Regions from separate parts of the Motilibacter aurantiacus genome, predicted to be linked through region 3. Evidence: riboswitches for the same ligand, from Rfam matches in the RefSeq annotation. Region 3 holds a riboswitch; each other region holds the start of a gene.
The links. A riboswitch is a leader RNA that binds a small molecule or an ion and turns the genes downstream of it on or off. The one in region 3 is predicted to bind thiamine pyrophosphate.
Positions count from the first base shown of each region.

Region 1: it holds a riboswitch for thiamine pyrophosphate, as region 3 does, so the genes downstream of both, thiO (glycine oxidase ThiO) here and thiM (hydroxyethylthiazole kinase) in region 3, are expected to answer to the same signal.
Region 2: it holds a riboswitch for thiamine pyrophosphate, as region 3 does, so the genes downstream of both, G9H72_RS10680 (ECF transporter S component) here and thiM (hydroxyethylthiazole kinase) in region 3, are expected to answer to the same signal.

Region 1 covers NZ_JAANNO010000001.1:200,859-204,711, reverse strand. Annotated here, with positions in the region: gene G9H72_RS00975 (hypothetical protein) at 1-21, shown strand, start outside; gene G9H72_RS00970 (thiamine phosphate synthase) at 40-645, opposite strand; gene G9H72_RS00965 (thiazole synthase) at 642-1,451, opposite strand; gene thiS (sulfur carrier protein ThiS) at 1,453-1,641, opposite strand; gene thiO (glycine oxidase ThiO) at 1,650-2,822, opposite strand; TPP riboswitch at 2,813-2,926, opposite strand; gene G9H72_RS00950 (sensor domain-containing protein) at 3,047-3,853, shown strand, end outside.
Region 2 covers NZ_JAANNO010000005.1:84,665-88,517, reverse strand. Annotated here, with positions in the region: gene G9H72_RS10690 (energy-coupling factor transporter transmembrane component T family protein) at 1-260, opposite strand, end outside; gene G9H72_RS10685 (ABC transporter ATP-binding protein) at 257-1,711, opposite strand; gene G9H72_RS10680 (ECF transporter S component) at 1,714-2,472, opposite strand; TPP riboswitch at 2,572-2,678, opposite strand; gene G9H72_RS10675 (putative bifunctional diguanylate cyclase/phosphodiesterase) at 2,729-3,853, shown strand, end outside.
Region 3 covers NZ_JAANNO010000002.1:298,765-302,617, reverse strand. Annotated here, with positions in the region: gene ilvN (acetolactate synthase small subunit) at 1-428, shown strand, start outside; gene ilvC (ketol-acid reductoisomerase) at 482-1,510, shown strand; gene G9H72_RS22805 (sensor domain-containing diguanylate cyclase) at 1,650-2,708, shown strand; TPP riboswitch at 2,905-2,980, shown strand; gene thiM (hydroxyethylthiazole kinase) at 3,069-3,853, shown strand, end outside.

The DNA.
Region 1 (3,853 bases), on a different contig from region 3:
CTGACCCGGCCCCGGGCGTAGGGGCCGCGGGCCGAGCGGTCAGGCCTTTGCGGCGGCGGGCCGTCCGTCCAGGGCGGCCAGCAGCCGCGCGACCTCGCGGTCCGGGGCGTCGGACCGCATCACCTCGCCCATGACCGCGACGGCCGCGGCGCCGGCGGCCAGGCAGCTGGCGGCGTTCCCCGTCCCCACGCCGGCGAGCGCGGCGACCGGCAGCGCCCCGGCGACGCGGGCCATCGCGGCGAGCCCGTCGAGGCCGAGCGCCGGCCCGTACCCCGGCTTGGACGGCGTCGGGAAGACCGGGGACACGGTCACGTAGTCGCAGCCCTCGGCCAGGGCGTCGCGCACGTCCTGCGCCGAGTGGCAGGAGCGCCCGACGACTGCCGGCCGGTCGGCGGGGAACGCCTCCGCGCCGGCGAGGTGGACGGCGGGCGCGCCGGCGGCCGCCCCCGCGAGCACGAGGAGCCCGCCCACCGGCTCGAGCTCCGCCCGCAGCCGGTCGGCCAGCCGCAGCCGCTCCACGAGCGGCAGGTCCTTCTCCCGGAGCACGACGGCCCGTGCGCCGCCGTCCACCGCTGCCGCCACGGTGTCCTCGAGCCGGCGGCACAGCCGCCGGTCGGTGAGGACGAGCAGCGGCGGCAGCCTCACAGCTGCGGCAGGCCGGCCATCGGCGTGGAGGCCTCCGCGTGCCAGCGCCGCGGGATCCGGCCGGCGCGGTAGGCCAGCCGCCCGCCCTCCACCGCGTGCCGCATCGCCAGCGCCATCCGCTCCGGGTCGCGCGCCCGGGTCACCGCCGAGGCGAGCAGGACGGCGTCGCAGCCCAGCTCCATCGCCAGGGCGGCGTCGGACGCGGTGCCGATCCCCGCGTCCAGCACCACGGGGACCGGGACGGACTCGCGGATCAGGGAGATGTTGTGCGGGTTGCGGATGCCGAGCCCCGAGCCGATCGGCGAGCCGAGGGGCATGACCGCGGTGCAGCCGACGTCCGCGAGCCGGCGGGCCACGACCGGGTCGTCGCTGGTGTAGGCCAGGACCCGGAAGCCGTCCAGGACGAGCTGCTCGGCCGCGTCCAGCAGCTCCACCGGGTCCGGGAGCAGGGTCCGCTCGTCGCCGATGACCTCGAGCTTGACCCAGTCGGTCTCGAAGGCCTCCCGGGCCAGCTTGGCCGTGAGCACGGCCTCACGGGCCGTCATGCAGCCGGCGGTGTTGGGCAGCAGCCGCACCCCCGCCCGCTCGATCACGTCGAGCAACGATCCGCCGTCGGCCGGGCTCACGCGGCGCAGGGCCACCGTGACGATCTGACTGCCCGACGCCGCCAGCGCTCGGTCGAGCGCCTCGAGGCTCGGCACGCCGCCGGTGCCCAGCAGCAGCCGGGAGCCGAAGACCGCCCCGCCCAGCTCGAGCAGGTCCGCCGCCTCGTCCGCCCGCGCCGCGGGCGTCGCCTCCGCCGCCATCTCAGCCTCCTGCCACCGGTGCCAGAACCTCCACGGCGTCGCCCGCCGCGAGGACCGTCGTCTGCCAGGCGCCGCGCGCGACGACCTCGCCGTTCACGGCCACGGCCACCCGGCGGGCCTCCGGCGCCGACCGACGGACCACCTGGGCGACCGTCGCGGCCTCGTCGACCGACGCCTGCTTCCCGTTCACGGAGACGATCACAGTGCCGCGACCTCCGGTTGCTCGTCGACTGCCTGGAACCTCTGGGGCGAGAACGGCGCTGCCGCCGCGGGGAAGGAGCCGGTGGCGAGCACCTCGGCGACCAGGTCCGCCGTCACCGGTGCCAGCAGCACCCCGTTGCGGTGGTGCCCGGTCGCCAGCACGAGCCCGGGCAGCGCCGAGGCGCCCAGCAGCGGCGCGTTGTCGGGAGTCCCCGGCCGCCAGCGGGCGAGCGTCTCGACCAGCTCGAGCTCCGAGACGCCGGGCACCATCTCGGCCGCGTCGTGCAGCAGGTCGTGCACGGCCCCGGCGGTGACCCGCCCGTCGAAGCCGAGCTCCTCCGACGTGGCCCCGACGACCAGGCGTCCGTCGGACTGCGGGACGAGGTAGGCCCCGCGGCCGCGCACCAGGCCGCGGACCGTGCCGCTGAGCAGCTGCTCCCCGCGCAGCCGCAGGACCTGCCCCTTGACCGGGCGGACCGGGACCGCGCCCGCCGGGACGCCGGGCAGCCGGCCGCTCCACGGCCCGAGGGCCAGCACGACGGCGCCGGCCCGGAGGAGGCGCCCGTCGCCGAGGCGTACGCCCACAGCCCGCCCGTCCTCGACGGCGAGCGCCGCGACCGGGGCACGCACCAGCTCCACCCCGGCGCCGTCCGCGGCGGCCAGCAGGGCCGCGTGCAGGGCGCGCGGGTCCACCGAGTAGTCCCCGTCGACCAGCACCCCGCCGCGCACCCGGGGCGTGAGGGCCGGCTCGCGCCGTCGGCAGGCGCCCGCCGTCAGCCGGACGGCGCTCAGCCCCAGCTCGCGGTGGAAGTCGTGCAGCGCCAGCAGCGCACGCAGGTCGTCCTCGTCGAACCCGACGAGGAGCGTGCCCGCCGTCCGCAGCCCCACGGGCAGCCCCCCGGCGCGCTCGACCTCCGCGACGAAGGCCGGGTAGCGCTCCAGGGAGAGCCGGGCGAGGGCGAGCAGCGCCTCCTCGCCGTACGCCGCCTCGGCCACGGGGGCGAGCATCCCGGCGGCGGCGTACGACGCGCCCGTGCCCGGGGCCTCGTCGACGACGCTGACCCGCAGGCCGCGCTGCGCGGTGCGCCAGGCGACGGCCAGCCCGACGAGGCCGCCGCCCGTGACGACGACGTCAGCGCCGTCGCTCGCGGCACGGGCAGGAACGGTCACGCGATGCTCCCTACGCCGGCATTACCCGGACAGGTTCCAACGGTCGGCGGCGCGTCGTAGCCGCCCTCTCAGCCCGGTCGTCCCGAGCTCCCGATCAGCGCCGCGGAGTCTATGCACCCGGCCGTCCGGGGCGGGGACCGGGAGGTCGACGCGGCCCGCGTGCCGCGGCCGGTGCCGTCTGGGCAGGCGCTCAAGCTCCAGGGGGACGTGCCGATCTCCCGCAGGTGACCCAGATCGAGCCGGTGTCGGCTCCTGCCGGCGGCCCTTCCGCGGTGTGGGCGGAGCCCACCCGCTCCGTCGCCGACTTCACCTCTGCGGCGCGGGCCACGCTCGAGCGGCTGCACGCCCAGCTCGGCATGGACATGTGGGCGGTGTCGCGCCGCGACGGCGAGGACTACGTGGTGCTGTCCGCGCTCGACACCGGCGGGGTGGGCGTCGCCGCCCACGACGTCCTGCCCTGGGACGACACCTTCTGCGCGGCGAGCATCGCCGGTGACGCGCCGCGCTTCGCCGTCGAGGTCGACGACGTCCCCGGGTGGGCGCACGCGCGGGCCGCCACCGGCCTGCCCTTCCACTCGTACCTGACCGTCCCGATGGCCGGCCCGGACGGGGAGCTGCTCGGCACCGTCTGCGCCGGGTCCCGCTCCCCGGTCGACCCGTCATTGGCCCTGCGCCTGCCCGACGTGGAGCTCGCCGCGGGGCTGCTCGGGACGCTGCTCGCGTACGAGGCCCGCCTCGAGCAGGAGGCGCGCCGCGCGCAGGTCGCGGAGGACGACGCCTGCCGGGACGCGATGACCCGGCTCGGGAACCGCCGGGCCTGGGACCGCGCGCTGGAGGCGGAGGAGGCCCGGGCCCGCCGCCTGGGGCTGACCGCGTCGGTCCTCGTGCTCGACCTCGACGGCCTGAAGGCGCTCAACGACAGCGGAGGGCACGCCGAGGGCGACGCCCTGCTCCAGCGCGCCGCCGACGTGCTGCGCCGCGAGTTCCGCGCCGACGACCTGGTCGCCCGGCTCGGTGGGGACGAGTTCGCC
Region 2 (3,853 bases), on a different contig from region 3:
GGCGCGAGCAGCGCGTTCGACAGGAACACGCTGAGCCCGCCGAGCAGCACCGGCCAGCCGCGGCGCAGCAGGGTGCGCGGCCCGACCCGGGCGAGCAGCACCCCGGCCGCGACCGGGACGAGCAGCAGCGCCTGGGTCACGGCGTCCCGGGCGGCGAGCGCGGCCAGCGCCAGCACGAGGCAGGCGCCCAGCGCGGCGACGGGGTTGAAGCGGGCGAGCGGCGCGGTGGAGCGGCTGGGCGCGAGGAGGGGCGCGGTCACGGCAGCCGCACCTCCCGCCCGGCGAGCGCGTCGACGAAGGCCCGGTCGTGCGTGACCGCGCAGACCGCGGTGCCGGCGTCGAGCAGCCCGCGCAGCAGCGCCACCAGCTCGGCCCAGGTCCGCGCGTCCTGGCCGAACGTGGGCTCGTCGAGCACGAGCACCCGCGGCGCGGCGGCCAGCGTGGTGGCGACGGAGAGCCGACGCTGCTCCCCGCCGGAGAGGGTGTGCGGGTTGGCCCTGGCCAGCCGGAGCAGCCCGAGCCGGTCGAGCAGCTCGTCGGCCCGGGCGTCGGCCTCCTGCGCGGGCACGCCCGCCCGGCGCGGCCCGAGCGCGACCTCGTCGCGCACGCGCCCGGTGAGGAACTGGCGCTCGGGCTGCTGGAAGACCGTGCCCACCCGGGAGGCCAGCGCGGCGGCCCGCCACTTCCACAGCGGGCGCCGGTCGGCGCTGAGCGCGGGCGCGGCGGTGACGGACCCGGCCGAGGGGCGCAGCAGCCCGCCGAGCACGAGCGAGAGCGTGGTCTTGCCCGCGCCGTTGCGGCCGGTCACGCTGACCGCCTCGCCCTCGCGCAGGGCGAGATCGACCCGGTCGGGCCGTGGCGGGGCCCCGGGGGAGTGGCGGTGGGTGACCGCGGCCGCCCGCACGAGCTCGTCGCCGGGCTGTGCGGGCGTGCGCGGGGGTGGGGCCGGCTCGCGCCCGGGCACCCACACCCCGTCGGCCGCGAGCGCCGACCCGACCGACCCGGTGAGGACCCGGGAGGGCGGGCCGTCGGCGAGGACGCCGCCGCCGGGCGCGAGCACGACGACCCGGTCGACGAGGGGCAGCCAGGGTGCCACCCGGTGCTCGACCACGAGCAGGGACGGCCCCGTGGCGTCCAGCACCCGGCGCACCCCGGCGCGGACGAGGTCGGCCCCCTCGGGGTCGAGGTTGGCGGTGGGCTCGTCGAGCAGCAGCAGCCCGGGCTCCATCGCGACGGCCCCGGCGAGCGCCAGCCGCTGCGCCTCGCCGCCGGACAGCGCCGCGGTGGGCCGGTCGCGGCCGTACGGGAAGCCCACGGCCTCCAGCGCCGCGTCCACCCGGGGCCAGATGAGGCCCGCCGGGACGGCCGTGTTCTCCAGCCCGAAGGCCACGTCGTCCCCGGCGCGCGCCATGACCAGCTGGGCCTGCGGGTCCTGCATGAGCAGGCCGGCCCGGCCGCGCGCCTCCCGCGCGGGCACGCCGTCGAGCAGCAGCTCCCCCTCCTGCTCCTCGCCGGTGCTCGGGTCCAGCACCCCCGCGAGGGCGGCGAGCAGCGTGCTCTTGCCCGCCCCCGACGGGCCGAGGACCAGCACGCGCTCGCCGGGTGCGACGGACAGGTCGACGCCGCGCAGCGCCCAGGCCTTGCGCCCGGCGTGCCGCCAGCCCCAGCCGCGCGCCTCGACGGCGACCGGCCGGGGGGTCCCGGCGCCCAAGGTCAGACGAGCTCGCGCTCGCGGCCGGCCGCGAACGCGCTGAGGGCACCGGTCGGCGCGAGGGCGCGCACCGCGTACCAGGAGAGCAGGCCGGTGAGCACGGCGCCGGACACGACCACCAGCCCGAGGTAGGCCGCCTTCCAGGCGACCGACCACAGCGGGTAGGAGTAGACCCAGTCCAGGGGAGCGGCCCCGGCCCCCGCCAGCGCGCCGGCCGCCATCGCGGTGCCGAGGGTCCAGCGCCGGTAGCCGGTGGCGGCGAAGGCGCACTCGGCGAGCAGCCCCTGGACGAGCCCGTAGACCACGACGGCCGCGCCGAACTGGCTGAACAGCATCCATTCGACCGTGGCCGCGACGAGCTCGGCGAACACCGCCGCGCCCGGCCGGCGCACGATGAGCGGGACGAGGGCGCACGGGAGGAACCACATGCCGTAGATCAGCGCCTGGCCGGGCGGGAAGGCGACGAAGGCGGGCTTGAACGCGTCCCAGAGGTAGGCCCAGGCCCAGAAGACGACGCCGCAGGCCACGGCCAGGACGGCGGCCACGACGATGTCGACGGTGCGCCAGGCCGTCGCCGTGCGGGTGCGCACGCCGTGGGTGACGAGCGCGGCGCCGACGGCCACCACGAGGGCGGCGACGACCGCCGCCGACCGAGGCTGGTCGTACGCCAGGACGAGCAGCAGCGTGACGGCGCCGAGGACGGCGCCGACCGCCGGGTCGAGCAGGCGGCGGGCGCCGCCGGGCGGAAGCGTGAGGCTCATGGAAGGTCCCTCCTACGGTGCGAGCCGAGGAGGGGAGGGCATGGACGACTGACGAGCCCGCGCCCGGCCGCCGTGCCCGGGAGACGGGCACGCCGGCCGACGCGAGGTGGGACCGACTCCCTGCGCCGGCATGACCCGGATCAGGTTCGAGGGTCTGTGGGTCAAGCCCACACTCTCAGCGCTGCAGCGCTCCCCTGCGGTGTTGCGTCGCGAACACTAGCTCAGGACCTCCCGGCGGCCGCCGATAGGGGCCGTCATGAGCAGGGTGGGCTCTCGGGGGGAGCCGCGTGATCCGCGGGTCGCCGCGGCCCGCGGCGCCGCGGTCTTCGGTGCCGTGGGCGCGGTGGCGACGGGCTTGGCAGCGGCCACGATGCTGCACGGCCCGTCACGCTCCTACACGTTCGCGCTGGCCGGCCTCGTCACCGTCCTCACGGTGCTCATCTGGAAGCTGCCCTGGGACCGCTGGCCGCACCGCTACCTGCTCGTGATCGTGCCGGTCGCCAGCGCGTTGATCGGCTTCGGCAACTGGGCTAGCCCCAACCCGTACGACGCGTCGATCTTCTTCCTCGTGCTCACCCTGTGGGTGGGCGCCACGCAGCGCCGCGGCACGACCGTGGCCGTGCTCCCTGTCCTCGTGGCGGCCTACTGGCTGCCGCTGTACGACGTGGCCGACGACGACCGCGAGCGGCACCTGCTGACGTCCTCGCTCGGCTACTACGTGCTCATCGTCCTCGTCCTGGGAGAGCTGACCGCCTACGCCATGGCCAGGATGCGCCGGGTCAGCGCCGAGCTGCGCGAGCATGACGAGCGCCGGTTCACCGCCCTGGTCGAGAACGCCTCCGACGTGACCGTCCTGCTCGACGCCTCCGGGACGGTGGCCTACGCCAGCCCGTCGGCCCGCTCGGTGCACGGCCGCCACCCGGAGCAGATGGTGGGGCTGGCGTTCGAGGAGGCCCTGGCCCGCGACGTCCATCCCGACGACCTCGCGGCCGCGGTCACCACCATGCGCGCCGTCCTCGGTGGCGGCGGGGGCCCCACGAGCTTGCACGTGCGCGCCGTCGACGGCGCGGGCGGGTGGCGGGAGATGGAGTGGCTGGTCGCCGACCACCGCGCCGACCCGGTCCTGGGCGGGGTCGTGGTGACCGCTCGCGACGTGACCGAGCAACGCCGGCTCGAGCGCGCGCTGCGCGAGCAGGCCCTGCACGACCAGCTCACCGGGCTGGCCAACCGCGGGCTGCTGACCGAGCGGCTGCAGCGGGCGCGCGGCGAGGGGCGCGCCGTCGCGGTGCTCTACTGCGACGTCGACGGCTTCAAGCCGGTGAACGACCGGTTCGGCCACGAGCAGGGCGACCGGGCGCTGCAGGAGACCGCTCGCCGGCTG
Region 3 (3,853 bases):
CCCTCGCCGTCGGCCCGACCGAGCAGCCCGGCGTGTCGCGCATGACCATCGTGGTCGCCGTCGACGAGCTGCCGCTCGAGCAGGTCACCAAGCAGCTCAACAAGCTGGTGAACGTCGTCAAGATCGTCGAGCTCGACCAGGGCAGCTCGGTGCAGCGCGAGCTGCTCCTGGTCAAGGTCCGGGCCGACGCGCAGACCCGCTCCTCGGTCCTCGAGACCGTGCAGCTGTTCCGCGCCAAGGTCGTCGACGTCGCGACCGACGCGGTCACCATCGAGGCCACCGGCAACTCCGACAAGCTGGCCGCGTTCCTGCGCATCCTCGAGCCGTTCGGCGTCAAGGAGATCGTGCAGTCCGGCATGGTCGCGGTCGGCCGGGGATCCCGGTCGATCACGGACCGCGCCCTCCGTCCGGTCGAGCGCTCCGCCTGACCGGCGTCCCCAGAACCGCAGTTCCCCTACCGACGAACCAGAAAGAGATTCTCGTGGCAGAGCTTTTCTACGACGACGACGCCGACCTCTCGCTCATCCAGGGTCGTGTCGTGGCCGTCATCGGCTACGGCAGCCAGGGGCACGCGCACGCGCTCAGCCTGCGCGACTCCGGTGTCGACGTCCGCGTCGGCCTGCCCGAGGGCTCCAAGAGCCGCGCCCGCGCCGAGGCCGAGGGCCTGCGCGTCGTCACGCCCGCGGAGGCCGCCGCCGAGGCCGACCTCATCATGCTGCTGACGCCGGACCACGTGCAGCGCCACGTCTACGCCGAGGCCATCGAGCCGAACCTGCAGGAGGGCGACGCGCTCTTCTTCGGCCACGGCTTCAACATCCGCTTCGGCTACATCAAGCCCCCGGCGGGGGTGGACGTCGCCATGGTCGCGCCGAAGGGGCCGGGCCACCTGGTGCGCCGCGAGTACTCCGAGGGCCGCGGCGTCCCGGTCATCGTGGCGGTCGAGCAGGACGGGACCGGCAACGCCTGGGCGCTCGCGCTCTCCTACGCCAAGGCGATCGGCGGGCTGCGCGCCGGCGGCATCAGGACCACGTTCACCGAGGAGACCGAGACCGACCTGTTCGGTGAGCAGGCCGTCCTCTGCGGCGGTGTGTCCGCCCTGGTGCAGGCGGGCTTCGAGACGCTGACCGAGGCCGGCTACCAGCCGGAGGTCGCGTACTTCGAGTGCCTGCACGAGCTCAAGCTCATCGTGGACCTGATGTACGAGGGCGGCATCGCCAAGCAGCGCTGGTCGGTCTCCGACACGGCCGAGTACGGGGACTACGTCTCCGGCCCGCGGGTCATCGACGCGTCGGTGAAGCAGCACATGAAGGAGGTCCTGGGCGACATCCAGAGCGGTGCCTTCGCAGCCCGCTTCATCGCCGACCAGGACGCGGGGGCGCCGGAGTTCAAGGCGCTGCGCGCTCAGGGCGAGCAGCACCCGATCGAGGCAACCGGCCGTGAGTTGCGCAAGCTCATGAGCTGGGTCAAGTCGTCCGACGACGACTACACCGAGGGCTCCGCGGCTCGCTGACCAGGGCGAAGACCGCGGAACGCGGGGGAGCACGCCCACAAGGCGTGCTCCCCCGCGCTGCGTTCGGGGCTGCGGCCATCCGGTGTCCCGCTATTGGCCAAGCATTTGCCTCCCCGATCTGGTTCGTTCGCTCTAGGCTGTGCCCGCTCGCAAGGACTTCCTCGCCGCAGCCGCCGGCGGTTCCGGTGATCCGACGGCGGAGGCCCGACAGCAGGACGAAGGGGCGGACGGTCGCGGGATGGTCGCGCAGGGGGTGCCGGTGGCATGGGGACGTCCCGCGCCGAGCGAGGCGCGCACGCTCGCCCAGGCCTGCCTTTTCGCCGCCGTGGTCTGCCTGGGGAACGCGGCGATGCCGTTCAGCGCCACCGCTCCCACCGGGCTCGCGGTGACCCTGGGCGGCGCCGGCCTGGCGGCCGCGGCGGCGCTGCGCCGGTGCAGCGACGTCGTCCCCGCCATCGTCCTGCACACCGTGCTGGCGCTGGTCTCGGTGATGGTCAGCGTCTGCATCGCCTGCTCCACCACCCCCGCCGGCACCGTCGTCACGGCCTTCGGCTACGTCTGGATCGCCCTGTTCACGGCATGGTTCCACTCCCGGCGGGGGGCACTGGCCCACCTCGCGGTGATGGCCGGCGGCTTCGCGGCCGGGCTGGGGGTGTGCGACGCGCCCTCCGCCCTGCAGACGTGGGGGTTCGTCACCGTCTCGGTCGGCGGGGTCGCGCTGGTCCTGCAGTCGCTCGTCGAGCGGCTGCGGCGGCAGGCCGACCGTGACCAGCTGACCGGGCTGCTCAACCGGGTCGCCTTCGCCGGTGCGGCCGAGCGGCTCATGGGCTGCGCGCTGCGGCGCGGGGAGCCGCTGACCCTGGCCGTGCTGGACCTCGACGACTTCAAGGGCGTCAACGACCGCGACGGCCACGCCGTGGGCGACCGCGTCCTCGCCGGGCTGGCGGCGGCCTGGAGCGGGGCGCTGCGCCGGTCCGACGTCCTGGGCCGCTACGGGGGCGACGAGTTCGTGCTGCTGATGCCGGACACCGCCGAGGGCGACTCGGTCGAGGTTCTCCAGCGGCTGCGCGACGCGCTGCCGGGCGCGCGCTGGACCGCCGGGGTCGCGCAGTGGCAGGGCGAGGGGCTCGCCGAGTGGATCGCCCGCGCGGACGGCGACCTCTACGCCCACAAGCGCCGCCGCGTACGCGCGAGCTGAGCCGGCACGGGCCGCCACGTCCCACAGGCGCCGGCGCCGGCGAGCGCGCCCGGCGCGAGCACCTCGGCCCTCTGAGCACCACCTCTGCACCTCCGCAGCGGTGCAGAGGTGGGGCTGAGGGCCCCGAGGACGGCGTCGCCGCGGACGGCCCGGCGCGGGCGCAGCGGATGGCGGTAGCGTGACCGGGCAAGCAGTCGGCCGGGGTGCCCCTCTCCGAGGGGCTGAGAGCACACCCGCCGAACCTGATCCGGGTCATGCCGGCGCAGGGAGCCCGACGCGCGCGCCGCCCCCGGTGCGCCTTTGGCTCTCCCGCAGGCGGGAGGGAACGTCACCGTGAACGCACCACAGTCATCGATCGGCCTGCCCGACGTCGTCCGCGCGCTGGACGCCGTGCGGGCGGGCGCCCCGCTCGTGCAGAGCATCACCAACTACGTCTCCATGGACATCGCCGCCAACGCGGTCCTCGCCGTGGGCGCCTCGCCGGCGATGGTCCACGACCCGAGCGAGGCGGGCGAGTTCGCCGGTATCGCTGCCGCGCTCTCGGTCAACATCGGCACGCCGTCCCCGCGCTGGGCCGAGGGGATGGCGCTGGCCGCGGAGGCGGCGGTCGCCGCCGGGCGCCCGTGGGTGCTCGACCCCGTCGCGGTGGGCGCGACCGCGCTGCGCAACGAGCTCAGCGCCGACCTGCTGACCCGGCGGCCCACCGTCGTCCGGGCCAACGCGAGCGAGGTCCTGGCCCTGGCCGCCCTGGCGGGGGTGGACGCCCGGCGCAGCGCCGGCAAGGGGGTCGACTCCGGGGACGCCGTCGAGGACGCCGTCGGGGCGGCTCGCGGGCTGGCCGCCCAGCGGGGCTGCGTGGTCGTCTGTACCGGGGAGGTCGACGTCGTCACCGACGGCGACCGCGTGGTGCGGGTCGAGGGCGGCTCCGCCCTGCTCCCGCGGGTCACCGCCGTCGGCTGCTCGCTCACCGCGGTCACCGCGGCGTTCCTGGCCGTCGAGCCCGACCCGCTGGTGGCCGCCGTCGCCGCCTGCGCGGTCTTCGCCGCCGCCGGCACCCGTGCGGGCCGCGACGCGCGGGGGCCGGCCTCCCTGCGTACCGCCCTCCTCGACGAGCTGTGGGCCCTCGACGCCGCCGGCCTGGCCGA